Hyphomicrobium denitrificans ATCC 51888: one gene and its partner. The protein of the gene in region 2 interacts with the protein of the main gene of each other region in a pairwise test. Links are inferred from orthologs where the notes say so. Each region holds a gene or a part of one and is shown on either strand. Other genes may lie near its edges.

Region 1 (14,617 bases), 3.1 Mb from region 2 along the record:
CTGCCGACCATTCGACTCGGATTGAGCCATTGAATTCGCGGGGATATCAGTTGCACCAGCAAGCGCTCGACATGGAAGTCAGCGCCGGACGTTCGCCAGGCTGCGAGAGGCGGGGGCACCGAAGATGCGGCGGAACTCGTGCGCGAAGTGGGCCTGGTCGCAGTAGCCCGCAGCGTGCGCCGCCGTCGTCAGATTGGAGCCGCCCACGACATCGCGCACCGCCGCCCGCATCCTGAGCCAGCAGAGGTAGCGGCGATAGGGAACCCCGACCTCCGCCTTGAAGACATGCTGAAACCGCGACGTCGAGATTCCCGCGTCGACGGCAGCCGTTGAAACCGACGGCAGATCGTCGCCATCGCGTGCGAGGCTGTCGCGACCGGCCAGCGCATCGACGGCACGAGCGATGCGGGGATCAATCTGCCGCCGTGCCCGCGCGTTCGAAAAATCGACGAGGTCAACAATCGCCGGCGCGACCCATGTCGCGCTGTCCGGATCTTCATAGATCGCGCGAAGAGCCGCGACTTCGCCGTGCCGGCTGATCAACGCGCCCGGAAGCTCCTCGACGTCGCGCATCAACGTCGCGAAGCCCTCGGCGGAAACAACATTCGGCTCGCCGTAGATGACGGCGAGCGGCCGGCCTCCGGCATCGAATTCATAAGGTATGCCGGCGCGGATGACGGCCATTCGGCACGTGACCCACCGCCCTTTGCCGACCCTCAGTTCGAAATCATCATAGAGACCGGCGAGCAGAACCGACGTGCTGTGGCTGTGCAGCGTGTTGCGCCCGAGACATCCCGCAAACAGCATGCGCGAGGTCCCGACATGCCACAACGGCTTCAAGTCCTGAACGCCAGTTGCAGCAGATTGATACAAGCGCAGTTCTCCGCCCGCGGATTACCTTAGACCTTCGCACGACAGTCTAACGTCCGAACGGTCCGGAGGCCACAAACTATGAGCGATACGTCAGAGCCGATAAAGCGACCCTTCAACCTCGATCGCAGACAGCTGCTCGCGGCGAGCCTCGGGCTTGCCGCCGCACCCGCGCTTTCTTTCGCAACGAGTTCGAACGCCCGCGCCGCAGCGGCGCTCCTAGGATCTGCACAGCCGAAGTTCTACCGCTTCAAGCTCGGGGATTTCGAGATCACGACGATCTCCGACTCGGACGTTTTCATCGACGGACCGTTTCCGCTTATCGGCGGCAACGCCAGCGAGCCCGACGTGCACGCGCTGATGCGCGACAATCTCTTGCCCGAACGCAAATATCAGCCGGGCTTCACGCCGACGATCGTCAACACCGGCAAGCAGCTGATCTTGCTCGACGCCGGCAACGGCGCCAACGGCTTCGTGCCACGCCCCAACGGCGGATGGCTTGCGGCGCAGCTCGGACCGGCAGGCTTCAAGCCGGAAGACATTGATGTGGTGGCGCTGAGCCACGGCCACCCGGACCACGTCGGCGGCATCATTGAAAACGGCAAGCCGCTCTTTCCCAACGCGCGCTATGTCATCGGGCAGATCGAGCACGATTTCTGGACGCCGGAAGGCAAGCTGCCGGATGACCTGGAAAAGTTCGCGCAGGTTTATCGCGCCAACTCAAAGCCGGTGATGGAGAAGATAAACTTCATCAAGCCGGGCGACGATGTCGTGACCGGCATTCGCGCAATCGAAGCCTATGGCCACACACCCGGCCACCTCGCCTTCATGATCGAAAGCGGAGGCAAATCGCTTCTCTGGTGGGGAGATTGCGCGCATCACCAGGTCGCGTCGCTCGCACGTCCCGACTGGCATTGCGTCTTCGACGCCGACAAACCACTGGCCGCCGCTACGCGTCGTCGCGTGTTCGACATGGCCGCCACCGATCGCCTTCCGGTGATCGGCTATCACATGCCGTTCCCGTCGATTGGCTTCGTCGAGAGAACTGCCCCCGAGAGCTACGGCTGGCTCGCACACACCTATCAGCTCAACCTCTGAGCCGAACCGCAAGCGCCTGGGCAGACCGAAGCCTCGGTCTGCCCAATGCGACTTCGATTAGCCGACGCGGAAGACGGCGCCCGCAACCGAGCGTGCACGCTCGCGCACGGCATTGCCGTCGTTGCCGGACTTCACGATCCACTGACCGTTCGATGCCCGCCCCGTGATGATGCCGACGTGATGCGGCCACACGACCACGGCGCCGACCTGCGGACCGCTCGAGCGACCGTAACGCCGCCAGTTGGCTGCCAGATTATATTCCGGACCGCCCCCGAGCTGGGTGCGCATCCACCAGCCGCACCATGCGCGCGGACGACCGCCGACACCTGCCGACGCGTAACGGCGCCCCGTATGCCGCTGCGCATAACGACGGCTTACGCCCTGCCGATGTGCATATCTGGAATTCTGATTAATCACGCGCCGTCCGTAAGAACCGCGGTAGGAATGACTTGCGTATCTGTGGCCCCGCCGTTGCGAATAGCCGCGGTTCGAATACCGCTGCTTCCCCGACCATTTCGCATGGGTCCGCTCAATCCGATGACTATTATAGCCCTTGTACGGATGAGCCTCGACCGACGGAACGCCGACAATGACTGCCAGCAGCGCCGCCACTGCGAACAAGCTCAATCGCATGGTTACTCTCCTCACTTGTCTTAACAAACGGCGCGCATCGAGCGTCGTAATGCGGCGGAAACAAGGGAGGATTCGCCGCGCGACATATCGTCGTCGACGTTTGCAACTGGCACGCGTGTCGATATTTTTCGGGGCTTTTTCGGACCTTAACGGCGATTAATCAGTATCCAGATGGTCCGATCGCTACCAATAAGCGAAAAAATTGTGAAGATTGCGAACGGAATTGGCAATTCCGTGATCGCAATTGTTTCTAATTTACATGCCTATTTGATGAGTGCGGTGTGGCGATGTTCCGCATTCGCGCGCCCTGAAAAAGGCAATTGCCAGCATTCGAGGAACTCATAATGGAATATCGACGCCTCGGCTCGTCCGGATTGACTGTTCCACTCCTTTCTTTTGGCGCGGCGACGTTTGGCGGCGCGAGCGAATTCTTTCGCGCCTGGGGTTCGACGGACGTCACGGCAGCCCGCCGGATGATCGATCTCTGCCTCGACGCCGGCGTCACATTATTCGATACCGCCGATGTCTATTCCGACGGCGTATCGGAACAGGTTCTCGGTGAAGCCCTCAAAGGCCGCCGCGATAAGGTTCTCATCTCGACGAAAGCCACGTTCCGTTTCAGCAACGCCCCCAACGACGTCGGCTCGTCACGTTTTCACCTTTTGAAATCCTGCGACGAAGCGCTGAAGCGCTTGCAGACGGACCATATCGACATTTTCCAGTTGCACGGCTTCGATGCGATGACGCCGCCGGAGGAAGTGCTGTCGACACTCGATCAATTGGTGCGCGCCGGCAAAATCCGCTACGTCGGCGTTTCCAATTTCTCCGGCTGGCACTTGATGAAATCGCTCGCCGTCGCCGACCGCTACGGCTATCCGCGCTACGTCGCCAATCAGACATATTATTCGCTGCTCGGCCGCGACTATGAGTGGGAGCTGATGCCGCTCGGACTCGACCAGGGCGTCGGCGCTCTCATTTGGAGTCCTCTCGGCTGGGGACGTTTGACCGGAAAAATCCGCCGCGGTCAGCCGCTGCCCGAGACGAGCCGCCTGCATCAGACGGCCGACAAAGGACCGCCTATCGAGGATGAGCGTCTTTTCCGCATCGTCGATGTGCTCGACGAAATCGCGAAGGAAACCGGCAAGTCGATACCGCAGATCGCGCTCAACTGGCTGTTCCAGCGCCCCACCGTTTCGAGTGTCATTATCGGCGCGCGTGACGAGAAGCAGCTCAAGGACAATCTCGGCGCCATCGGCTGGAACCTGACGCCGGAACAGGTCGCCAAGCTCGACGCCGCAAGCGAGACGACGAAACCGTACCCATATTGGCATCAGTCCGGCTTCAGCGAACGCAACCCGTCTCCGGTCTGAGACGAACAGGATTTTCGAGCCGCGCCAAAGGCTAACACTGTCATAAGCCTGTCATCGGGTTCGCGTGTCTATGGCCGGTATCGCCGAAGAGACCGCCACAGGACCAAACATGATTGACGAACGCGAGAAGTACGACGGCATGGCAGCGCGCATCGAAGCTGAGATTGCCGACAGCCTCGATGAAGAACTCGAGATGGAGCTGGACGACGATCGTCTGCAAAAGCTCATCGACGGGAAAGAGCAATCAGACAGCGACAGCGCGCTCGATCGCAAAGTCTATTTCCAGGAACTGTTCCGCCTGCAGCGTGAGCTGATCAAATTGCAGGATTGGGTCGTAACGCAGAAACTGAAAGTCGTCGTGCTCTTCGAAGGGCGCGACGCTGCAGGCAAAGGCGGCGTCATCAAGCGCATCACGCAGCGCCTCAATCCGCGCGTCGTGCGCGTCGTGGCGCTCCCGGCGCCAAGCGAACGCGAACGTTCGCAATGGTATTTTCAACGCTACGTTCCGCATCTTCCGGCGGCCGGCGAAATGGTTCTGTTCGATCGCTCCTGGTACAATCGCGCCGGCGTCGAACGCGTCATGGGCTTCTGCTCGGACTCGGACGTCGAAGAGTTTTTCCGTACCGTTCCCGAATTCGAAAAGATGCTCGTGCGCTCCGGCATCACGCTCATCAAGTACTGGTTCTCGATCTCCGACGACGAACAGCATCTGCGCTTCCAGATGCGCATTCACGATCCGATCAAGCAGTGGAAGCTGTCGCCGATGGATCTCGAATCCCGGCGACGCTGGGAAGCCTACACCAAAGCCAAGGAAGCGATGCTCGAACGCACGCACATTCCAGAGGCGCCGTGGTGGGTCGTGCACGCCGACGACAAGAAGCGCGCGCGCCTCAACTGCATCAGCCATCTCTTGACGCAAATTCCCTATCAGGAAGTCGTGCGCGCGCCGATCGCGCTTCCGGATCGCGTGCACAATCCCGATTATCTGCGTGAGCCCGTGCCGGACGACATGTACGTGCCGGCCAACTATTGATCCGCGAGACCGTGCTTTGAAAAACAATTCGGCGGGCGATGCCAAGCATCCCCGCCGATATTTTTATGCGAACGCCGGCGAGCCTTCGCCGAAACGCGATGCTCAGCGGATGCGCCGCGGATTCATATAGAGATCGGCTTCCTGACGCTGGATATTGGGCTTGATGCGCCCGTCGCGAATGTCATGCGCCAAGGCTTTTACGTGGCGTCGTGCCTGGCGATTGAAGACGATCATGCCCGTAAACAGCTTCATCACCTGAATGAGACGCGGATCGGCATGATCGCCACGCACCTTGCAGCGCCATCTGCCGCCGATGGTCAGAATGGCGCCATCGATATGGCCCACATGCTCGTCGTGCTGGTTGATGAGGGTGTAATCGCCGCCAAGATTGATGAAGTCGCGCCGGAACCGATAGAATTTCGGCTCACCGCCCTCCATCAGAAAAAATGAGAAGTTCTCCGGCAACAGCGGCCATTTGTTTGCCGATCGCTCGAGATAGACGAGATAGTCGTCTTCGCTGGTGTTGATCGAATACGTGGTCACCGGAACGCCGCGCGCGCCAAGCGTCTGCTGAATCGAACGGCCGAGCATCATGTCCATGCTCGCTTTCCAGTTTAGCGTGTCGGAGAACAGCTTGAACACAAGTCGCTTATCCATGCCCGACGCGTCTTTCCAAATCTCCTTGCGATAACCGAGGACGCCGGTCCGCGTGCCGTTCTCGATGATCTCGGCGAAGATATCCATGTCGGTGGTAAACTGGCGCGACTTGCCGCGATTGCGCTCACGCTTCCACGGACCGAACTCGATCGAGTTGAAGTTCGTGATCCAGACGTTGACCTCGAAATCGTACCACTTCTTGCGCGCATCGGTCGTCGCGTCTTTTTCGGCTTTCTTCAGCTTCGAGACGGCGGCCTTGCTTGTGGTGGCGTCCTTGCTCTTCTCGAGAATTTCCGCTCGCACGTCACGGGCGGCTTCCGCCGCCGACGCATTTGCCTCAGCTTCGATCGGATCTTTCTTCTGAGAAGACGCGGTCATGTCGAGCCCCTATCGCGCACCGGCCCAAATACGCAGCCGAATCAGCGACGGAGCCTAGCACCGCGACTCGAGATCGATGCGGCGGCCACAAAAAATGCAGTGGGAAACGACCGGCGTGCTTCACACACCCGCTTTACCGTCCCCCGAATATCGCGCTCCCGACGCGAACGTGCGTGGCCCCGAAGGCAATCGCCGTCTCGAAATCGCTACTCATGCCCATGCTGAGGCTTTTGAGACCGCCTTCTTTCGCGAGCTTCGCGAGAAACGCGAAATGCACCGCCGGCTCTTCGTCCACCGGCGGAATGCACATCAGCCCGACGATCGGCAGCTTGAGATCCGATCTGCAAAAATCGACGAACGCTTTCGCCTCGCTCGGCGGCACGCCGGCCTTTTGCGGCTCTTCGCCCGTGTTGACCTGCACGAAAAGTTTGAGCGCCCGCCCCTGCCGCGAAATTTCTTCCGCAACCGCGCGCGCGATCTTCTCGCGATCGATCGTATGAATGACGTCGAACAGCGCGACCGCGTCCTTGGCCTTGTTCGATTGCAACGGCCCGATCAGATGCAATTCGACATCCGCGAACTCGCGCTTCAGCTCCGGCCACTTGCGCTCGGCTTCCTGCACGCGATTTTCGCCGAACACGCGTTGCCCCGCAGCCAGCACCGGACGCACGGCGTCGGCGTCGAAAGTCTTTGAAACTGCAATCAGTTCGATATCTGCTGGCGAGCGCTTGACCGCCTCTGCGGCCGCGACGATCTCATGCCTTACGCGCTTTAACCTATCCGGCGCGGTATCGTGGTAGGTGTCGTCTGTCACGCTCTGTCCCTGAACTGCTCACCCTCTCCATAACGCTTCCGCCGCTTGAAGAACAAGTGTCGCAATGGTGTGCGGAGAGCCAACGCATATATGCGCATCGTCATCTTTGGATCGACAACAGGAGCCCCCATGCTGAAACTCGAAGACGCCCGCCGCATCATTGACGCCGCCGAGAAGAAGGCAATCGAGATCGGCCAGCCGATGAACATCGCTGTGGTGGACGAAGGCGCCAACCTCATCTCCCACATCCGCATGGACAAAGCCTGGATCGGCTCAATCAACATCGCAATCAACAAGGCGTTCACCGCGCGCGCGTTCAACATCTCGACCAAGGAACTCGCCGACAACAGTCAGCCGGGCGATCAGTTTTATGGCATCCACGTTTCGAACCACGACCGCGTCATGATCTTCGCGGGCGGCATCCCGCTCAAGGATCAGAACGGTGTCGTGATCGGCGCCATCGGCGTCTCGGGCGGCAGCGGCGTTCAGGACCAGACCGTCGCCGAAGCCGGTGCCGCGGCGCACACCTGCTGACACTTGCCTTTATGAGTTGAAGGATTGCTGCGGGTCGCACGTCACGTGCGGCCCGTTCTCATTTCTTCGACTGCGCCGATGCCGCCGGCTCGATCTTCGCAAAGGCATCGAATGTGTTGGCGTCGCCGCTGAGAAGCGCCGCATAGCGCACGTTGAGAAAAAGCTTCTCGCGCCCGACTTTGATTTCGCGCAGCACGCCGATGGCGACGAGATGCTTCAGATCCCGCGATGCCTTTTCCCGATGCGCAAGTCCGCGTTCGACGACATTCTGAATGCGGCTGTAGGGCTGCATGAAAATGACGTCGACAAGTTCGCGCGTATAAATCTTCGGCGCCGCGTCGCGGACATAAGCAACCGTCGCATCGATGAGATCGTAGATCGCGCCGATCTTTTCCGCCGTCCATCGCGCGGTATTCTCGATGCCGTCGAGCATGTAGAGAATCCACGCCTCCCAGGCCTGCTTCGTCGTTACGTCGAGAAGCAGCCGATAGTAGTCCGCCCTGTTCGCAAGAATATACCTGCTGAGATACAGCGTCGGCAGGTCGAGCAATCCCTGCTCGATCAGAAACAGAATGTTGATGACGCGTCCCGTGCGGCCGTTGCCGTCGATAAAGGGATGAATGGCCTCGAACTGATAATGTCCGACGGCCATGCGCACGACGGGATCGAGCTCCGTCGCGTCATTCAAGAAACGCTCCCAGTTCGCGAGCAGCTCGCGCAGCAGAACTTCGCCTTCGGGCGGCGTATAGATCACGTCGCCGGTATTCGTGTTGCGAAGCTTCGTGCCGGGCACGCTCCGCACATCGAGATCGACGCCCTTGAGGTCGGAACAAATATCGACAGCGGTCCGCGTCGTAATCGGCCGATGCGCTAATGTCTGAAAGCCAAGCTGCAGAGCCGATCGATAGCGCGACGCTTCTTTGGTGGCCGGGTCCGCGTCGCTGTCGTCTTTCAAACTGGCGTCGCGGAACAGTGCATCGCTCGTCGTGACGATGTTTTCGATCGCCGAGCTGTCCTTGGCTTCCATGATCGGGATCGCATTGATGAGAACGCTTTGATCCGGAATGCGGCGGCCTCGCTCCTTGAGCGCGGCAAGCGCGGCGTGCACCGACGCGCATTTTTTCAGGACGGCTTTCGTCTCCAAGTCGCCGGCAGGCGGCAGCTTGGGCAAAGCATTATAAGGACTAGTCGGATCGAAAGTTTTCATGTGTCGGCAATTCCGGATCTCGCCGACACGTCAGCCCGATATGTCGGCGGCAACGACATATGACCAATACATGTCGTGAAAACAATATTTATACGACATATTATAGGGGATATGTCGGACGCTACGACACGTTCTCCATATATGTCGCAGAAACCGCATTATTGCGACATATCAGCCAGCGAAGCCGACGACTTGACCCTCTCGACCTTTCGGGCTTTTTACGGCGCTAACCAATTCAAAATCCCAGAAAGAATGGGCCCCATGGCCACTGAACGCTACAACGCACCCGACCGCGAACGTTATTGGCAGCATATCTGGGACAAAAACCAGATTTTCCGCGCCTCCGAAGATCACAAGCAGGCCAAATGCTACGTCCTCGAGATGTTTCCCTACCCCTCGGGACGCATCCATATGGGCCACGTCCGCAACTATGCGATGGGCGATGTCTTTGCCCGCTTCAAGCGGGCAAAGGGGTTCAACGTCCTGCATCCGATGGGCTGGGACGCATTCGGCATGCCGGCCGAGAACGCCGCGATGGAGCGCAAGGTCCACCCGGGCACATGGACCTACGCCAACATCGACACGATGCGCGGCCAGCTGAAGTCGATGGGTCTGTCGCTCGACTGGTCACGCGAGATCGCGACCTGCTCGCCGAACTACTATCGCCATCAGCAGAAGCTGTTCCTGGACCTGCTGAAAAAGGGCCTCGCCTATCGCAAGTCCTCGAAGGTCAACTGGGACCCGGTCGACCACACCGTTCTCGCCAACGAGCAGGTGATCGACGGCCGCGGCTGGCGCTCCGGCGCGCTGGTCGAACAGCGCGAGCTGACGCAATGGTTCTTCAAGATCACCGACTACGCCGAGGAATTGCTGAGCGACCTCGATACGCTCAACAACTGGCCCGAGAAGGTGCGCCTGATGCAGGCGAACTGGATCGGACGCTCCGAAGGCATGCTGATCCGCTGGGCATTGGACAAGGACACGGCGCCCAAAGGCTTCTCCGAGCTTGAAGTCTACACGACGCGGCCCGACACGCTATTCGGCGCATCGTTCCTGGCGGTCGCCGCCGATCATCCGATCGCGCGCGCCGCCGCTGAGAACAATCCGGCTCTCGCCGCGTTCTGCGACGAGTGCCGCCGTCTCGGAACCTCGGTCGCCGAAATCGAGGCCGCCGAAAAGCGCGGCTTCGATACCGGCATTCGCGCCGTGCATCCGCTCGACAAATCCTGGCAGCTGCCGGTCTACGTCGCGAACTTCATCCTGATGGACTACGGCACCGGCGCCATCTTCGGCTGCCCGTCGGGCGATCAGCGCGACATGGATTTCGCGCGCCGCTACGAGCTTCCGGTCGTGCCCGTCATCCTGCCGCCGGGTGAAAACAAGGACACGTTCGAGATCAAGAACAAGGCCTATTCCGAAGACGGCACGATGATCAATTCGCGCTTTCTCGACGGCCTGACGATCAAGGCGGCCTTCGACAAAGCTGCCGATATTCTCGAACAGCAGAAACTGGCGAACCGGCCGCAGGGCGCGCGCAAGGTCAATTTCCGCCTGCGCGACTGGGGCATCTCGCGCCAACGCTATTGGGGCTGTCCGATCCCCGTCATCCATTGCGAAAAATGCGGTGTCGTCGGCGTTCCGGAACAGGACCTGCCAGTGACGCTGCCGGAGGACGCGACCTTCGACAAGCCGGGCAATCCGCTCGAACGGCATCCGACGTGGAAGCACGTCAAATGCCCGACCTGCGGCGGCGACGCGACGCGTGAAACCGACACGATGGACACCTTCGTCGATTCCTCCTGGTATTTCGTGCGCTTCACGGCGCCGGAAGCGAAGACCCCTGTCGACAAGGACGCCGCGCATTACTGGCTGCCGGTTGACCAATACATCGGCGGCATCGAGCACGCGATTTTGCATCTGCTCTATTCGCGCTTTTTCGCGCGCGCCATGTGCGACACCGGCCACCTGAAATTTGCGTCGAACATCCGCGAGCCGTTCTCGGCCCTCTTCACGCAAGGCATGGTGACGCACGAGACGTACAAGTCTCAGGACGGTTTCTGGCTGTTGCCGAACGACGTTCGTCTCGAGGGCGAAGGCGCCAGCCGCCAGGCGATCGAGATCGCGACCGGACGTCTCGCCGCCATCGGCGCCATCGAAAAGATGTCGAAGTCGAAAAAGAACCTTGTCGACCCCGACGACATCATCGCCCATTACGGCGCCGACTGCGCCCGCTGGTTCATGCTGTCCGACAGTCCGCCGGAACGCGACGTAATCTGGACGGAAGCGGGCGTTGCGGGCGCGAGCCGTTTCATTCAGCGCGTCTGGCGTCTGATGGACGACATCCTCGAAGCTTATCCTCAGAAGCCCGACAAACGTCCCGACACGTTTGGACCGGATGCGCTGGAGCTTCGCAAGGCCGGACATCGCGCGCTCGACAACGTCGGCAAGGCCATCGAAGCCCTGCGCTTCAACGTGGCCGTCGCCAACATCCACGAGTTCTCGAATGTTCTCCAGACCGTTCTAACCAAGAGCGAACCGGGCCTCGCCTGGACCGCGCACGAGGCCGGCGCCCTGTTGGCTTCGATGATCGGCCCCATGATGCCGCATTTGGCGGAGGAATGCTGGGCGCGGCTCGGTTACAACACGCTGCTCGCGAACCAACCGTGGCCGGCCGTCGAACCGGACCTACTCGTTGACGATCAAGTGACCATTGCCGTACAGGTGAATGGTAAGCGACGGGACGAGCTCGTGGTTTCGCGCACTGCGAAATCCGAGGAGGTGGAAGCGGCAGCGTTGAAGCTGGATTCGGTGGTCCGTGCCCTTGATGGCCGCGCCCCGAAAAAAGTCATCGTTGTCCCGCAAAGGATCGTGAATGTCGTTGGGTGACGGGATGAGGGGGCAGACAGGGGCTCGCCGGTCGAAGTACCGGACCGGGCTGCTGTCGACGTTTGGCATTGCCGTAATCTGCGCCCTCGCCGGCTGCAGCGACGGCGCCAGCTTTCGCCCGCTCTATGGCTCGGCGGCCCTCGGCGGCGCCGCGACCCAGGAAAAGCTCGCGACGCTCGACATTGCCCCGATCCCGGGCCGCGTCGGCCAGAGAATTCGCAACGAGCTGATCTTCCAGACGACCGGCGGCGGCAAAGCTCAAACGCCGCAATACCGGCTCGACATCGCAATCCGCGAATCCGTGGTCTCGACACTCGTCATGACCAACGGCAACGCGGGCGGACAGATCTACAGCATCGAAGCCTCGTACAATCTGATCCGGCTGAGCGATAAGAGCGTCGTCGCCTCGGGCAAGAGCTACGGCCGCGCCTCGTTCGATCGCGTCACGTCGATCTTCGCCAACGTCGAAGCCCGCCAGGACGCTGAAAATCGGGCGGCTTCGTCGGTCGGCGAAGAATTGCGCACGCGCCTGCTCGCGATCCTGTCTTCGACCGCCTGATCGCGCGCCTAAGACAAGCGCCGTTTATTCGTGAGCTTCCCGCATGGTCGCCATCAAGGCTCATCAGGCCGAGTCGTTCATGAAGTCGCCGCCGGCGCAATTGGCGGCGGCACTGTTCTTCGGCTCCGATCCGGGACTTGTCAGCGAGCGTTCGACGGTGCTGGCGCGCACCCTCGCGGCGCGCGAAAACCCGCCCGGCGAAATTCTGCGGCTCGATGACTCCGAACTCGACGAAGATACGGGCCGCCTCGAAACCGAGCTGCAAATGCGCCCGATGTTCGCCTCGCGCCGCATCGTTCGCGCCATCGCCGGACGCCGCATCTCCGCACAGCTTCTGAAGCCAATTCTCTCGTCCCCATTCGAGGGCCTGCTGATCGTTGAAGCCGGCAACCTCAAAACCGACGACACCCTGCGCGCGCTGTTCGAGAAGACCGAAAACTGCTTCGCCGTCGCCTGCTATCCCGACGCTGCCGCCGACATCGACGGCCTCATCGCGGAAGTGCTCTCGTCATTCTCGCTGTCGATCGAAGGTGACGCGCGAGCGCTATTGCAGTCCCGCCTCGGCGCCGACCGGGCGCTCTCGCGCGCCGAGATCGAAAAACTTGCGCTGCACAGCCTCGGCAAGCAGATGATTACGCTCGAAGACGTCGAAAACGTCGTCGGCGACGCGGCCGACCTCGCGCTCGAACGTATCGCCGAGGCTGCCGCCGAAGGCCGGACTGCAACCGCTATGACCGACTTCGGCCGCGCGCTGGCGGCTGGCGAAAGCGCACAGGCGATCATTCTCGTGACCCAGCGCTACTTCCTGAAACTCCACAAGGTTCGCAGCGACGTCGATGCCGGCCAACGCCTCGACGACGCGCTCAAAGCTGTGCGGCCGCCGATCTTCTTCAAGCAGCGCGATGCCTTTGCGCGCCAGATCCGCAACTGGCCGAGGCCGCAGCTCGACCAGGCGCTGCGCCGGATTGCCGAAACGGCCAAGTCCGCGCGTCTTTCGAGCCGGTACGAAGATCTTTACGCCGAACGCCTGCTTCTGGCCCTCGCCTCAATGGCCGCCGCCGGCCTTGCCGCGTCTCCTCGCCGCTAAGCCCAGCCTTGCGGCACGTCCTCCCCCTTCTATAGTGCCGCGCAAATTCATTCAGGGGATCTTCATGACAGCGGCACGCTTTGACGTCATCGGAATTGGCAACGCGATCGTCGACATCATCGGCCGCTGCGACGAAGCCTATCTTGCAACCATCGGCGCAAGCAAAGGCAGCATGCGCCTCGTCGGAGCCGACGACGTCAAAAACATTTACGCCACGATGGGAAGTGCCGTCGAAGTCTCCGGCGGCTCGGCGGCCAACACGATCGCAGGCGTTGCGTCCTTCGGTGGCAAAGCCGCATTCATCGGCACCATTGCGAATGACGAGTTCGGAAAAATATTCACGCACGACATTCGTTCCATCGGTGTCGAATTCGATGTTGCGCCGATCGCAAACGGCGCACCGACGTCGCGCTCTCTCATTCTCGTCACGCCCGACGGCGAGCGCACGATGAATACATTTCTCGGAATTTCGACGAGCCTCGATGAATCGCAATTGAATCTCGATTTAATTCGCGACTCCGCAATTCTTTATCTCGAAGGTTATCTCTTCGATGAACCGCAAGCGAAACAGGCATTTCGAAAAGCACTGCAAACCGCGAAAGCAGCGGGCCGCAAAGTCGCGCTGACTCTATCGGATGGCTTTTGCGTCGATCGTCATCGCGCCGAATTTCTCGAACTCATTCGTTCCGGCATCGACATTCTTTTCGCAAACGAATCCGAGATCAAATCGCTTTATCAAACCGAGTCATTCGAACTCGCATCGAAGAACGCGAGCAAGGATGCGAAGCTTGCAGTGCTGACACGCAGCGCAAAAGGTTCGGTTATTTTTTCCGACGGCGACGCAATTGAAATTTCGCCCGAGCCCATTTCCGAATTGATCGACACGACGGGCGCCGGAGATCTCTACGCGGCCGGTTTCCTATTCGGATATTCGAAGGGATATAGCCTCGAAATTTGCGGCCGTTTGGCCAGCCTCGCGGCGGCCGAAATTATCAGCCATATCGGCGCCCGCCCCGAACTTCCGCTCAATCAATTAGCTCAGCAGCGCGGTGCCATTTAGAGGTATCCGAATCCCGGAAAGGCAATCGCGCCGTCCGCATTTCATATACTATTCCAAATGAACGGCGTTCAAAAAGAGAATCTTTAGGGGGTATTTCGTGTCCAATTTGGCGAATTAATTATTCTCCCTGGAAATAGGGGAATTCTTCGAGCAATGTCGGAATCAACGAATCGCTTCGTTTTGAGGTTCGCCTGATGCTCCACACTCCCATTCGTCGCGGCCGGCCGAAAGGCACTGGAATTGACGATAACCAGCGTCTCGCACAGCTTGCCGAACTCTTGAGAATTCGGCCGGACCTGCGCCCGACGACGGCAATCCGGCAAATGGGTTATTCCGACCCGTCCGCCATCCGGCGGCTGCGCGACAAATACAAAGTCTTCGCATTGGGCACCCACGCTTCGTTCAAAGACCTGGTCGTATCGGCCAACGCT
Region 2 (14,344 bases):
ACAAGATTTGCGCTGCTGGATCGCCTGACGTTGCCGTATCTATGGCCCGCGGGCCAGGCCGCCGATGCGCGCCGCTTTTTCCGCTACCTCGACTACTGGCGCCAGCAGCAATATTTCGCGCTGCTCCTCGATCTCGAACAGACTTACGAAACGTTCTCGCCCGATAGCGACCTGCTGATGACGCGCAACTTTTCCGATGACGATCGCGACGTTCTCAAGCACCGCGTGTTCGAGGGCGTGGAAAGCCTTCTGCAGCGCGCCAACTACGAGCGCATCGATCCGACCGACGTCGAGATGATCCTGACGCGCGACAGCCACTACGGCCTCGACCTAAACGTCGACATGAAGGCTTTCGAGCGCATCGTGATCTACTATCGCGGCGCATCCAACCAGAAATACGAACGCCGCAGCATTCGGAAATTCCTGCGCAAGGAAGAATTCGACGTTCCGATCTTCCAACGCCTCTTCATCATGTTCAAGCTGAAGCCGTTTGAAACGCGCGTAGAAGAAGTGATGCGCGAAAAAAAATGCAACCGTGCCAGCGCCGAAAAGACGGTACAGCGCGCACGCAACCACATGCCGCCCGGCATCTCCGAAAAGAACATCTATCTCAAACTCTTCAAGAACATCCCTCGCACCGACGTCGAGATGATTTTTCCGAATACGGAAGTGCGCTTCCGCTCGTTGGATAAGCTGCGACTCGGCGTGACGGCTAGCGGCGGTCTCGGCATGGGCGCGTTCGGAGCGGCTGGAAAAATCGCGCTTCTCGCGAGCAATCCAATTGCAGCTGCCGGAGCGCTCGCGGGCCTGGGCGGCATCGCGGCCAGACAGGCGATGGGCTTCTTCAATCAGAAGCAGCGCTATATGGTCGTGATGGCGCAGAACCTTTACTTCCACACGATGGCCGACAACCGCGGCGTCATCCTCAAGATCGCCGCGCGCGGCGCCGAGGAAGACTTGAAGGAAGAAATGCTTCTCTACAGCGTGTTGGCGAAGGAAAAGGCGACGCGCGCCGACCTTCCGTCCATCGATCTGGCGATCGAATCTTATTTAACGCGGACGTTCGGCATCAAAGTTGATTTTGAAATCGACGACGCGCTGGACCGCCTGATCCGCGACGGCATCGTCGTCGAAAATGCCGACGGAACATTTGTCACATTGCCGCCGGCCCAGGCCGCGAAACACATCGACGAGAAATGGGACCAGTTCCTCGACTATCTTCCAGATCCAATTCCTTCCGAGGGTTATGAGTTCGAAGGAAGGAATCCACCCTCGGCGGCTTGAAATCCATGACGTTCAGAAAATTCGCGGCCGACTTCACCGATCGCGCGCAAGCCAATGCGACCGGCAACGCCATGCAGGATTTTCTCGAGCCCCCGCCCGACGCGCTGACCATATTCGAGCACGGACCGGAGCGCTGGCGCGTCGAAGCCTATTTCGACACGGCGCAAGGCCCGCGAGATATCGCAAGCGAGTTGGCCGGGTTCATCCCCGAACCATTGCCGGCGTTCACCACCGAAGACGTCCCCGATTTGAACTGGGTCGCGATCTCGCAAGCAGCACTCCCGCCCGTCCGGGCAGGACGCTTCACGATCCACGGCAGTCACGATCGCGACCGCGTCGCGCGCGGACCCAACACGATTTTGATCGACGCGGGCGAAGCGTTCGGCACGGCCCACCATGCAACGACGCTCGGCTGCCTGCTGGCCATCGACCGCTTGGTGCGATCGCACACATTTGGCCCCGTTCTCGACCTTGGCTGCGGATCGGGCGTGCTCGCGATCGCCGTCGCCAAGTCGCTCCCGCACGCCCGCATCGTCGCTGCCGACATGGATGCGCAATCGGTCAAGGTTGCAGCCGAAAACGTCCGCATCAATGGCGTCGCCCGCCAGATCAAGGTCACCGAGGCGAGCGCCACGACGCATCCTGACATCCGCAGCCGCGCGCCGTTCGATCTCCTGATTGCGAACATCCTCGCCGGACCTCTGATCCAACTGGCGCCGAGTTTTTCTCGCGCCGTCGCGCAACGCGGAACGCTCGTGCTGTCCGGAATTCTCATTCCGCAGGCGCCGGAAGTAATCGCCAGCTATCTGACGCAGGGCTTCACGCTGCAGCGCCACGACCGCATCACCGGCTGGTCGACGCTGACGTTCGCCCGCCGTTAAATCGCCGTTGCCCGCGCCACGACAGCCGCCTAGAACCGTCGTCATGTTTCAGACATTCCAAACCCAGTCCGGACCCGATCACGTCGCGGAACGCACCAAAGCGCTTCGCGCGCTGATGACCAAGGCAAAGCTCGACGCCGTGCTTGTGCCGCGCGCCGATTGCCATCAGGGCGAATACGTTCCCGCCTGCGCCGAGCGCTTGCAATGGCTGACGGGATTTTCCGGCTCCGCCGGCCTTGCGGTCGTGACGAAGAAGTCCGCACTGCTGTTGATCGACGGCCGTTACACCGTGCAGGCGAAAGCTGAAACCGACACGGACGTATTCGAAGTCTCGCTTCTGCCGCGCGCGCGAGTGTCGGAATGGCTTCTCGGCGCCCTCAGCAAGAACCAGACGATCGGCTTCGATCCCTGGAACCATACGGCAGGCGAGATCGCACGCCTTAAGGCAGCCCTGGCGCCTAAGAAGATCAAGCTCAAACCGCTTCCCAAAAATCCGATCGACACGTTATGGGGAAAAGCGCGGCCGAAAGCTCCCGCCAACCCGGTCATCGCGCAGCCGTTGACGCTCGCGGGCCGCGCGGCGTCGGATAAACTCGCGGACATTCAGGCGCGCCTGAAGACGGACGGCCAGCACGCTGCAATTCTCACGTTGCCGGATTCGATCTGCTGGCTGTTCAACATTCGTGGCAGCGACGTCGCGCACAATCCGGTCGTCCTCGCATTCGCCGTCGTGCCCGCAACCGGCAAGGCCGAACTCTATATCGATCCGCAGCGACTGGATGCCGAGACCCGCGCGCATGTCGCGCCGGTCGCGAAACTGCTACCGCCGAAGGCGATGGCCGAGCGCATCGCCGCGCTCAAGGCGCAAGGAAAGAAAGTCCGCCTCGATCCGGAGACCGCAAGCTTCTGGTTCGAAATGAAGCTCGGCGCCGCCGCGATCTCGCGCGGCCAGGACCCCTGCATCTTGCCCAAGGCGATCAAGTCGGAAGCCGAAATCGCCGGAACGCGCGCTGCTCATATCCGCGACGGCTATGCGATGGCGCGCTTCCTCGCCTGGCTCGACGACAATGCAACGAGCGGCACGCTCGACGAGATCACCGCCGTCCGCCAGCTCGAAGCGTTTCGCCGCGAGACGAATATGCTGCGCGAAATCAGCTTCCCGACGATCTCGGGCTCCGGACCGAATGGCGCGATCGTGCACTACCGCGTCACCGACGCAACCAATCGCAAGGTCGAGCCGAACGAGCTGTTCCTGATCGACAGCGGGGCGCAATATCAGGACGGAACCACCGACATCACGCGCACGGTTGCCATCGGCGTACCGACCGACGACATGAAGCGCCACTTCACCGCCGTTCTTAAAGGCAACATCGCGATCTCGACGGCGCGCTTTCCGAAAGGCACGCGCGGCATCGACCTCGATCCCTTCGCACGCCGCGCGCTGTGGGCAATCGGCGAAGACTTCGACCACGGCACCGGCCACGGCATCGGAAGCTATCTCTCCGTCCATGAAGGCCCGCAGTCGATTTCACGCGCTGGCATGGTCGCGTTGCAGCCGGGCATGCTGATTTCAAACGAGCCCGGCTTCTACAAAGTCGGCGCCTACGGCATCCGCATCGAAAACGTCGTGCTCGTCACTCAGCCGGAACAGATCGGCGAAGGTGAGCGGCCGATGATGGGGCTGGAAACAATCACGCTTGCTCCGATCGACCGCCGCCTGATCGACGTCGATATGCTGGATAAGAACGAACGCGACTGGATCAATGCCTATCACCGGCGCGTCTTCGAGACGTTAGCTAACGGGCTCGACCGCGCGACGCGCGACTGGCTTGAACAAGCGACGCTTCCGATCTGATCTTCTCGCAAACCACGTTCGAGCCTTTAGGCTTTCCCGATCAGCTCAAGCCATCCGTCCTCGTCGAGGACGATGACGCCGAGCGCACGCGCGTTGTCGAGTTTCGACCCGGCTTCCGCGCCAGCAACGACGTAGTCTGTTTTCTTCGAGACGGAACCCGACACCTTCGCGCCCAAACGCTCGGCCTGCGCCTTCGCCTCGTTGCGCGTCAGTTTGGTCAGCGTGCCGGTGAAAACCACCGTCTTGCCCGTCACCGGCGACGAGACCTGCACGCGCTTGAACGCCGTGACGTTCACTTCCTTCAGCAGCGCATCGAGCTGCTCCTGGTTGTGCTGCTCGCTGAAAAAGTCGATCAACGCATCGACGACCGTCTCACCGATGCCTTCGATGTTGTCGATATCCTGATAGGCTTCGCTGCCCTTGCCGCCTTGGATGGCGGCATCGACCGCTGCACGCAACGCTTCGAACGTCCCGTATGCCTTGGCGAGATCCTTCGCCGTCGTCTCGCCGATGTGACGGATGCCGAGCGCGAACAGAAAGCGGTCGAGCGGCACGGTCCGCCGCGCGTTGATGGCCGCGAACAGCTTGTTGACCGAGGTCTCCTTGAAGCCGCGAACCTTCGTCAGCGGCTCATCGGATTTTTGATCGCGCTTCTCGAGCGTGAAAATGTCAGCCGCCGATTTGATGCGTCCGGTCTCAAAGAAAAACTCGATCTTCTCGCCGCCAAGTCCTTCGATGTCGAAAGCGTTGCGCGAAACGAAATGCTTCAGGCGCTCTTTCAGCTGCGCGCCGCACACGAGGCCGCCGGTGCAGCGGCGAACGACGTCCGCTGCGTTTCCCTCTTCATCGGACTCGCGCACCGCGTGGCTGCCGCATATCGGACAGACCGCAGGAAATTTATAAGGCGCGGCGTGCTGCGGCCGCTTGTCGAGCACGACCTCGACGATCTGCGGAATGACGTCGCCGGCGCGCTGTACGACGACCGTGTCGCCTTCGCGAATGTCCTTGCGCGAAATCTCGTCTTCGTTATGCAGCGTCGCGTTCGAGACGACGACGCCGCCGACGGTCACCGGCTCCAGTTTCGCGACCGGCGTCAGCGCACCCGTGCGGCCGACTTGGATATCGATCTTGTTCAGAACCGTCGTCGCCCGTTCGGCCGCAAATTTATGCGCGATCGCCCAGCGCGGCGAGCGCGACACGAACCCGAGCCGCTCTTGATAGTCGAGGCGGTTGACCTTGTAGACAACACCGTCGATGTCGTAGTCGAGCTTGGCGCGCTTGCTCTCGATCCCGCGATAATAATCGAGAAGCTCATCCGGGCTTCGCGTGATCTCCATCAGCGGGTTGACCGGCAGCCCCCAAGACTTGAACGCTGCGACGACGCCGCGCTGCGTATCTGACGGAAGCTTCGAAGCCGCGCCCCACGCATACGCGAAGAACTGCAACGGCCGCTGTGCCGTGATCGACGAATCCAATTGCCGCAAAGATCCCGCAGCCGCGTTTCGCGGGTTGGCGAAAACCTTGCCGCCACTCGCAGCCTGCGCCGCGTTGAGCTTTTCAAAATCCTTGTGCCCGAGATAAATCTCGCCGCGGATATCGATGACGTCCGGAACATCCTTGCCGACGAGAAGGTGCGGGATGTCCTTGATCGTCTTGACGTTGGCCGTGACGTTCTCACCCTCGGCGCCATCTCCGCGCGTCGCAGCCTGCACGAGCCGACCGCCTTCGTAGCGGATCGAAATCGAAAGCCCGTCGATCTTCGGCTCGGCCGTGATTTCGAGCTCATCGCTCTCGCCGAGATTTAGAAAGCGGCGAACGCGCTGCACGAAATCGACGACGTCCTGATCGTCGAAGGCATTGCCGAGCGACAGCATCGGCACGTCGTGCGCGATCTTGCCGAACGCCGCGACCGGCGCGGAACCGACTTTCTCACTCGGACTTCCGGCACGCTTCAGCTCGGGATGAGCGTCTTCCAGCTGGGTGAGACGGCGGCGCAACGCATCGTAGTCGGCATCCGAAATTTCGGGTGCATCGTTACGGTAGTAGAGCTCATCGTGGCGTTCGATTTCCGCCGACAGCCGGGCGATTTCGTCTTCAACGCTTGTCGCGCCCGGAGAAGCCGGACGCACCGATCCAGAAGAGCGCTTTTGCGTTTTCTTAGCCATCGCCGCCAGGGAATATACTGCGGAAAATAGAAAACGCGGCAAAAACCGCCGCGTTGTCAAACTTCAAAGAAATATCAGCAATCGCGCGTCGTCAGCCGCTACCCAAACCGAACTTCGGCACCGACTTCCAGGCCTTGGAGAGCCACGAACCCGAATCGTCACGCGGACCGACGCCGCCCGACTGCAGGAGGGCGTAGGAATCCTTGTACCACTTGCTGTCGGGATAGTTGTGCCCGAGGATTGCCGCCGCGTTCTGCGCCTCGGTGACGACTCCGAGCGCCATATAGGACTCGACCAGACGCGCCAGCGCTTCCTCGACATGCGCCGTCGTCTGATAATCGCTCACGACGGTTTTGAAGCGATTGATCGCGGCGACGTAATTGTGCTGGTTGAGGTAGTAGCGCCCGACCTCCATCTCCTGCGCTGCAAGGTTATCCATGCAGATACGGATCTTGTTGTCGGCGTCGCGCGAATATTCGCTCTCCGGGAAACGCGTACGCAGGATCTTGAATTGCTCAAGCGCCTTGCGAGCGGCCGTCTGATCCCGGTTCGCCGTCTTCAGATCGTCGAAGTAGGACATGGCGATGATGTGATGCGCCATCGGCGCTTCTTTCGTGCCCGGATGCAGCGCGACGTAACGCTCAGCCGATGCGATCGCCTCGGGCGTCTTGCCTGCGCGATAGTAGGCGTAAGCCGCCATGACGATCGATTTGCGCGCTTCCGGCGAATACGGGTGCTCGCGGTCGACAGCCTCGAACTGCTTCGCAGCATCATCGAAACTGCCGCTCGACATCTTCGCGTCGGCATTGGCGAACATTTTCGACGGTGGATCGGGATTGAGCGCTGACGTATCGAGCTTGTTCGAGGCGCAGCCTGCGCCAGCCAGCGCGGCAACGACGGCAACGGCGCTCAAAGTTCTTCTGAGGTTCCCCACGAATGTCATGCGCCGCGTACTTCCCACCCTGATCGCACTTTCCCACTCATCGCCAACGGGCTGACGAGTGAGCATCCCGGATAACATTTCTCCGGGCGCTCTGAAAGACTAGAGCAAGTCCGTCGAGTGCCCGTAACCCCAGGTTATTTTATCGGTGGAATGTGGTGCATTCCAGGCCGATACCGGCGTGAAGCGCCGGTATCGCAACGACCTTCAGGCCTATTCGGCAGCAGCGAGAGCTGCCGGAGCCGTGATCTGGACCGGCGCGCGGGTTGCGCGGGTCTTGGGGGCCTGCACGACCGCCCAGTTCGATGCGTCGGAGAAGAGCGCCTGCAGCACCATCGAGTTGAGGCGATGACCGCCACGGTACGAGCGATAAGCGCCGAGCAGCGGCATACCGGCGAGCGCGAGATCACCCACGGCATCCAGCATTTTGTGACGGACGAACTCCTGGGGATAACGCAGCCCCTCGCGGTTCATCACTTTGCCGTCGCCGATCGCGACGGTGTTGGAGAGGTCGGCGCCGAGCGCCAGACCGGCTTTCCACAGCTTCTCCACGTCGCTCATGAAGCCGAACGTGCGAGCGCGAGAAATTTCGTGACGAAAAATGCCCGGGCTCATCTCGTACTGGAGCCGCTGGCGGCCGATGACGGGCGAGGTGAAGTCGATTTCGACGTCCATGCGGAAGCCGGAGTAAGGCTCAAGCGAGCCCCAGCAGCCGCCTTCTTCGACACGAACCGATTTCAGAACTTTGATGTATTTGCGGGGCTCGGAAAGCTCCCGGATGCCGACCCGGTCGATCGCCTCGACGAATTCCGCCGAGCTGCCGTCCATGATCGGAACTTCTTTGCTGTCGATCTCGATATAGAGATTATCAATCGAGAGACCACGCAAAGCGGCGAGAAGATGCTCGACGGTTCCGACCGTCGTACCTGCTTCATCACCAATAACGGTGCAGAGCGTCAGATTTTTGACATTGGCAACGTGCGCCGCGATTTCCGAAATGACTCTTCCTCGTTTCGTAACGAGAAAGCGGAGCCCAGTATCAGCTTCTGCTGGATGCAGTGTAAGTGATACCGGAGCTCCGCTGTGCACCCCCGTGCCTGTCAACTGGATTTCGCGGGCAAGCGTGGTTTGCCGCGCACCGATGAATCGATTCGACATACAGCGCCGTCCCTCATTTATTGGTGGGCCGCTGCTCCCCAGCATTAATGCGGCCGACCACCCCCTGACCTGTGCGCTGTGCCTTCTTATTTTTGCCAGCCCGCCGACCTTGTTTGGCCGTGTCAGTACTGTCTAAAGGTTCAGCACAAGAAGTCGATGCACAAAAGCTAACTGCTTCGCTTAACACCGACAAATCACGCTTTCTTACACTCTGTTACGTCTTAGCAACTCGACTTGACGCTCTTTGCGACTTGATGCAGGCGCCGATTTAGCGCCGCTCTCTGCTGCCGACAATCTGCTTCGCACCCGCATCCATGTCATCATCGGACGACCGCGAGCCGTCCCTATGCTGACCGGACTTCACGCTGCGGCTGAGATTTGCCAAACGTCCAAAAAGGCCAGATTTTGTTGACGATTCTGCACGTCCCCCGGCGGCGGCGCCGTGATGCGCATTCCATTCCTTCTGCGCCTGCGGAGGAAAATCTTCGATCGCAGGGAGGCGACGCGACGTACGCTGAAATTCAGCCGGCGCTTGCGGTTCGAAAGAATGAGTCGCGGACGATCCAACGCCTGCTGACGGCAACGGCGGCGTCCGCAACAATGCATTTCCCGTGAGCGGCGGAAAATTCTCGAGCCCGTCTTCGATCATCACGTTGCCGGGAGCGATCCAGCTGTCGCGTTGAGTCGGGCGTGATTCGCTTTCGCTCGGATTAGAATAATTCTGGATAGTTGGCGCCGCCGGCTGCAACGCCTCCGCAAGTCGACGCTGTAGATCTCCTGGCGGTGCAGGTACGGTTGCGGGATTCTGCGGCGCGAAAGATTCTGTGGGCTGAGCCGGATGAGCGGGCCGTGCGGCCGGAGCCGGCGCTTGATTGGGAACAAATCCCGGCTGCGGCGCACGCGGCGCTGCGATCTGCTCGTTCGGGCGATTCATGCCGGACGCGACGATCGAAACCCGGATTCGGTCGCCCAGCTGCTCGTCGAACGTAGCGCCGACGATGATATTGGCCTCGGGATCGACTTCCTGGCGAATTCGGCTCGCCGCCTCGTCGACCTCGTAAAGGGTCATGTCGCGCCCGCCCGAAATCGACAGCAGCAGACCGCGCGCGCCGCGCAAGGTCACGTCGTCGAGCAGCGGATTGGCGATGGCTTCCTCGGCGGCGAGAACGGCGCGGCGTTCGCCCGTCGCCTCGCCGGTTCCCATCATGGCTGCGCCCATATTGCTCATGATGGTGCGAACGTCGGCGAAATCGAGGTTGATCAAGCCTTCCTTGAGCACCAGCTCGACGATGCAGGCGACGCCGGAATAGAGGACCTGGTCGGCCAGCACGAACGCTTCCGCGAACGTCGTCCGCTCGTTGGCGATCCGGAACAGGTTCTGGTTCGGGATGACGATCAGCGTATCGACGTGCTGGCGCAGCGACTGCACCCCGGCTTCGGCGATGCGCATCCGCCGCGCGCCTTCGAACGCGAACGGCTTGCAGACCACGCCGACTGTCAGAGCCCCGACCTCGCGCGCTGCCCGCGCGATGACCGTCGCGGCCCCCGTTCCCGTTCCGCCGCCCATTCCAGCGGCGATGAAAACCATATGCGATCCGGCGATATGCGAACGAAGTTCGGCGATGGCTTCCTCCGCCGCCGCTTCTCCGATTTCCGGCCGCGACCCGGCGCCGAGCCCCTCGGTCAGGTTGGCTCCGAGCTGAACCCGGTATTCGGCGCTCGATGCCGCGAGCGATTGCGCATCCGTGTTGGCAACGACGAACTCGACGCCCTGCAGTCCGGCCGCGATCATGTTGTTGACCGCGTTGCAGCCCGCGCCTCCGACCCCGATGACGGTCAACCTCGGCTTCATATCGACCAGCGTCGGCAGTTGCAGCTTGATGCTCATGGCACCCTCAAATTTGATAATCGTCGAAGTCGCTCCGGAACGGCTCCGGCACCTTAGTCAGTCCAAAAATCAGAATGCGTGCTTCAGCCACGTTCCGACACGGCCGAGATATCCTTGCTTCGAACCCTTGCGCTGAGATGGCGTACTCAATTCGTTGCTTCCCCGGGCGCTGAGAACCGCGAGCCCGGAAAGCGTCGCGAGTTGCGGTCCCCCGAGGCTGGCGTTCAGCCCGACGAGGTCCTGAGGCCGACCGACACGCACGTGCCTGCCGAATTCGTTGGCGACGAATTCCGAAAGTCCGAGGAGTTGGCTGGCTCCGCCCGTCAGAACGATCTTGTCTCCCGCGAATCGGCCCGCCGCATTGAGCGCCAAGCGCTCGCGCACGAGTCCCAAGAGCTGTTGCACGCGCGGCCGGATGATCGCCGTCAGCCGCGCCTTGGTGGTTTCGAAGCTTCCCTCGTCTTCCTCTCCGGCCACCGGATAGGAAATCGATTCGTGCTCGTCGGACTGGGCATTGAGCAGTGTGCCATAAAGCGTTTTGATTCGCTCGGCTTCTGCGAGTGGCGTCTGCAACGCCCTGGCGATGTCGTACGTCAGATGCTGGCCGCCGACCGGGATCGCCTCGACGCCGGCGAAAACACCATCGGCAAAGAGCGCGAGGGTGGTCGTTCCCGCGCCGAAATCGATGCATGTCACACCGAATTGCCGTTCCTCTTCCGTCGTGACCGCCAGCGCGCTCGCATAAGGCGACGCGACGAGACCGTCGCATTCGGCGTAGCAGCGATCGATGAGGACGAGGAGATTGCGCAGCGGTCCTTCGTCCGCCGTTACGGCATGGAGGCCGGCCGCCATGCGCCGCGCCGAAAACCCGATCGGATCGCGCACGCCGCCGACGCCGTCGAGCTCATAGCCGAGGCGATTGAGATGCAGGAGCGTACGGCCGTCGCGCTCGGCATAGCTTTCGCCCGCCGCCATGAGCCGTTGCAGATCGTCATGCGTAACGCGGCCCGTCTCGACGTCGATACGCGCCGTGCAGTGCGCCGAGGCGAGCCGCCCCGCCGCAACTGAAACCGTGTAATTGCCGACCGAAACGCCGGCCGCACGCTCGGCCTGCGCGAGAACCGCGCGAACGACGGACTCGGCCTCGTCGAGATCGGTCAGCACACCGGCTTTCACGCCGCGCGACCGCTGCAGACCGAGGCCCGCAAGCCGAAGCGATGGCTCCGACAGCGACGGGCCCTGCTCAGCCACCATCACGGCGGCAACCGTTTTGCTGGTGCCGATGTCCAGAAGCCCGAACGTCCGGTACGTGCGCCTATCAGCCATTGGCATCCTACTATCGTGAGCTGATGGTTAGAGGCGGCCTGGCGGACGCATCGAGGGCTGCTGTCTGCGCCGGCTTGCCATCGGCCGCGCGCAACGCGATCCGCCCTGGCGTGCGCACATCGATGATCATCGGCTTGCCCTTGAGCGCCGGCACCGCGGCGGACGCATTCGCGATTTCCTGCAAACCTTCGATCTCGCGATCCGCGCCGAGATCGATCATCGTTCCGCTCTTGAGAACGATGCGCCAGCGCCGCTCCGCAATGCGCTCGCCATAGGCGTATTGCTTTTCAATTTCAGGATACTGCCGAAGCGCGGCCAGCATCGGCGTCGCGTCATCGGTCGCGCCCTCGCCGACGACACGCGGCAGCGCCCAATTGCTCGCAACCGGCGTCGGCCCAAGAACACGGCCCGTCGCATCGACGAGGTACGTCTCGTTGCCTCGCGTCCAGACGATCGAAGGCGTGCGTTCGCGAACGACAATGTCGAGCGTGCCGGGATAGACGCGCGTGATCTGAGCTTTATCGATCCACGGAATACGCTCGATGCGTTTCAGCGCCGCTTCCGAATCGAACGCCGCGAACGTCCGCACATTCGTGAGATCGATCGCATCGTAGATGTCGCTATCGGACGCAAAATGCTGCCCGGTGACATTCACCTGATTGATGCCGAACCCGGCCGCAATCGTCAGCGCCGTCACCTGCTCAGCAACAGCATGCGAAATCTTGGAGAAGGTCGCGCGATTGAGCGGCAGCATGATCGCTGCTGCCCCGGACACTGCCAGCAGCGCGCCCATTGCGAAAGAATACTTCATCCACCGCCGCGTCGCGCGCCGGGACCGCCTGACGCGCCGCTCGCCACGCGGGATTTTCAGCGTCATCTCGGGACGCCGCGATGAGGAACGTGAAACCGTGCTGATTGTCTGGGGAACGTCGAAGGTCTGGACAGCTTTCGGCTCCGGCGTTGGCGCTTCCTGCGCCCGCCACCAGAACCGTTGCTTGCCCGCTACCTGTTGCAACTCGCGTCCTCGACCATCCATCGGACGAGGTCACCGAACGACCAGCCCGCATGACCCGCCAATTCAGGCACGAGGGACGTTCCCGTCATGCCCGGTTGGGTGTTCACTTCGAGACAGATCAGCTCGCCGGTTCCACCAGCCGTATCGTCGAAACGGAAATCCGCCCGCGACACGCCTCGGCAGCCCAGCGCCTGATGCGCCCTTAACGTTAAGGAACGGACTGACTGGTAAACATCCGGTAAAAGTTGTGCCGGCAGCTCGTGCTTCGAGCCGCCCGCACCGTATTTCGATTCATAATCGTAGAAAGCGAGCCCTCGGAGCGGCACGATTTCGATGACGTCGGTCACGAAATCTCCGATCACAGCACAAGTTAGCTCACGTCCCGGCACGTAGCGCTCGACCATCACGATCTGGTCGGGAGAGCCCCCGGATGCGATCGAACTCGGGGGCCGATCGGCGCCGGGCGGGACGATCACGACCCCGACGCTCGAACCCTCGGTCGGCGGCTTCACCACGTAGGGCGGCGGCAGGACATGGGCCTCCGCAGCCTCACGCCGTGTGACGAGCTTCGCTTCGGCGACGGCAACGCCCGCGAGCTTCATGATGTCCTTGGCGCGCTCCTTGTGCATCGCGAGCGCCGAGGCCAGAACTCCGGAATGCGTGTACGGGATCGCCAGCATTTCGAGGACGCCTTGGACGCACCCGTCCTCGCCGAACTTGCCGTGCAGCGCGTTGAAACAGACGTCCGGATTGATCGCTTCGAGCTGCGCCGCAAGGTTTCGATCGACGTCGATCTCGGTGACGCGATAGCCTTCCTCGCGCAGCGCTTCTCCGACAGCCGCGCCCGAGTTGAGACTGACGTCGCGCTCGGCGGAAAGCCCGCCCTTGAGAACGGCCACGTGATCGCGCGTGCGCTTCGGCAACGCGCCGAGTTTTGTCATGGCTCGCTTCCCATCATTTCCTGAAGCCTACGATTGGGCTTGATCGACCGTGTTGTCCAAAATAGCCAGCGCCTCGCCGACCGCAGCACCCGGCCGCGGACTGCCAAGCCGGATAATCTCCCAGTTGAGCGTGACGCCGGATTTCGCCTTGACGCGCGCCCTGACTGTTTCGCCGAGCCGTTCGACGTCTTCGCCCGAGGCCTGCCGGTCGTTGATCAGAAAGTTGCAGTGCATTTCGGACACCTTCGCACCGCCGACGCGCAGGCCACGGCATCCCGCGTCATCGACGAGCTTCCAGGCGCTATGTCCCGGCGGATTTTTGAACGTCGAGCCGCCCGTGCGCTCTTTGATCGGCTGGTTCTGCTCACGATATTCTGCGACGGCATCCATCTCTTTCAGGATTTCCGCCGGATCGCCAGGAGCACCCTGGTACGTCGCCTCGGTGAAAATCCAGGTCTCCGGAATGGCCGAATGCCGATACGTGAACCCCATGTCGGCAAGCGAGAGCACATGCACGTTGCCCTCGGGATCGACGGCGCGCGCCCCGATCAGACAATCTTTCGTCTCGCGACCGTGCGCGCCCGCGTTCATGCGCAGCGCGCCACCGATCGAGCCGGGAATGCCGCGATAGAACGCCAGTCCGCTAATGCCGGCTTCGGCCGCCGCCCGCGCAACCTTGACGTCAGGAACGGCCGTTCCGGCTCTCAGCCGTCCGCCCTCTTCGATCTTGATCTCACCGAACCCGCGTCCGAGCCGGATCACCACGCCCGCGACGCCACCGTCGCGCACGAGCAGGTTCGACCCGAGACCCATGACGAAAACCGGCAGATCGCGCGGCTTGCGCTTCAGAAAGTACGCAAGATCCGCTTCATCGGCCGGAGTGAAAAGAAC

Evidence for each region.
Region 1: the proteins of ligA (region 2) and leuS interact in binary tests that used the Escherichia coli proteins (3 or more experiments, as listed by UniProt). The link is inferred for Hyphomicrobium denitrificans ATCC 51888 from one-to-one orthologs.

What each region holds. Positions count from the first base shown.
Region 1 is NC_014313.1:3,361,364-3,375,980, reverse strand. The notes cover bases 8,504-11,680. They hold leuS (leucine--tRNA ligase), read left to right. Parts: upstream 8,504-8,855; coding sequence 8,856-11,480; downstream 11,481-11,680. Other genes in these bases: HDEN_RS16270 (hypothetical protein), read left to right, coding at 11,467-11,680; fic (protein adenylyltransferase Fic), read right to left, coding at 8,504-8,594. In the rest of the region: HDEN_RS16320 (helix-turn-helix domain-containing protein), read right to left, coding at 79-873; HDEN_RS16315 (MBL fold metallo-hydrolase), read left to right, coding at 952-1,968; HDEN_RS18425 (C40 family peptidase), read right to left, coding at 2,026-2,601; HDEN_RS16305 (aldo/keto reductase), read left to right, coding at 2,946-3,971; ppk2 (polyphosphate kinase 2), read left to right, coding at 4,081-5,004; HDEN_RS16295 (hypothetical protein), read right to left, coding at 5,107-6,039; HDEN_RS16290 (YggS family pyridoxal phosphate-dependent enzyme), read right to left, coding at 6,173-6,853; HDEN_RS16285 (GlcG/HbpS family heme-binding protein), read left to right, coding at 6,983-7,387; more of fic, read right to left, coding at 7,446-8,503; more of HDEN_RS16270, read left to right, coding at 11,681-12,039; holA (DNA polymerase III subunit delta), read left to right, coding at 12,083-13,126; HDEN_RS16260 (adenosine kinase), read left to right, coding at 13,191-14,186; HDEN_RS16255 (hypothetical protein), read left to right, coding at 14,381-14,617.
Region 2 is NC_014313.1:248,150-262,493, reverse strand. What follows is about bases 3,617-6,520. They hold ligA (NAD-dependent DNA ligase LigA), read right to left. Parts: upstream 6,186-6,520; coding sequence 4,047-6,185; downstream 3,617-4,046. Other genes in these bases: HDEN_RS01210 (outer membrane protein assembly factor BamD), read right to left, coding at 6,277-6,520; HDEN_RS01220 (aminopeptidase P family protein), read left to right, coding at 3,617-4,020. Outside these bases: HDEN_RS01230 (TMEM143 family protein), read left to right, coding at 1-1,284; HDEN_RS01225 (50S ribosomal protein L11 methyltransferase), read left to right, coding at 1,290-2,165; more of HDEN_RS01220, read left to right, coding at 2,209-3,616; more of HDEN_RS01210, read right to left, coding at 6,521-7,128; lpxC (UDP-3-O-acyl-N-acetylglucosamine deacetylase), read right to left, coding at 7,339-8,283; cell division protein FtsZ, read right to left, coding at 8,552-10,171; cell division protein FtsA, read right to left, coding at 10,241-11,497; HDEN_RS01190 (cell division protein FtsQ/DivIB), read right to left, coding at 11,508-12,512; HDEN_RS01185 (D-alanine--D-alanine ligase), read right to left, coding at 12,500-13,453; murB (UDP-N-acetylmuramate dehydrogenase), read right to left, coding at 13,481-14,344. UniProt on the Escherichia coli protein: DNA ligase that catalyzes the formation of phosphodiester linkages between 5'-phosphoryl and 3'-hydroxyl groups in double-stranded DNA using NAD as a coenzyme and as the energy source for the reaction.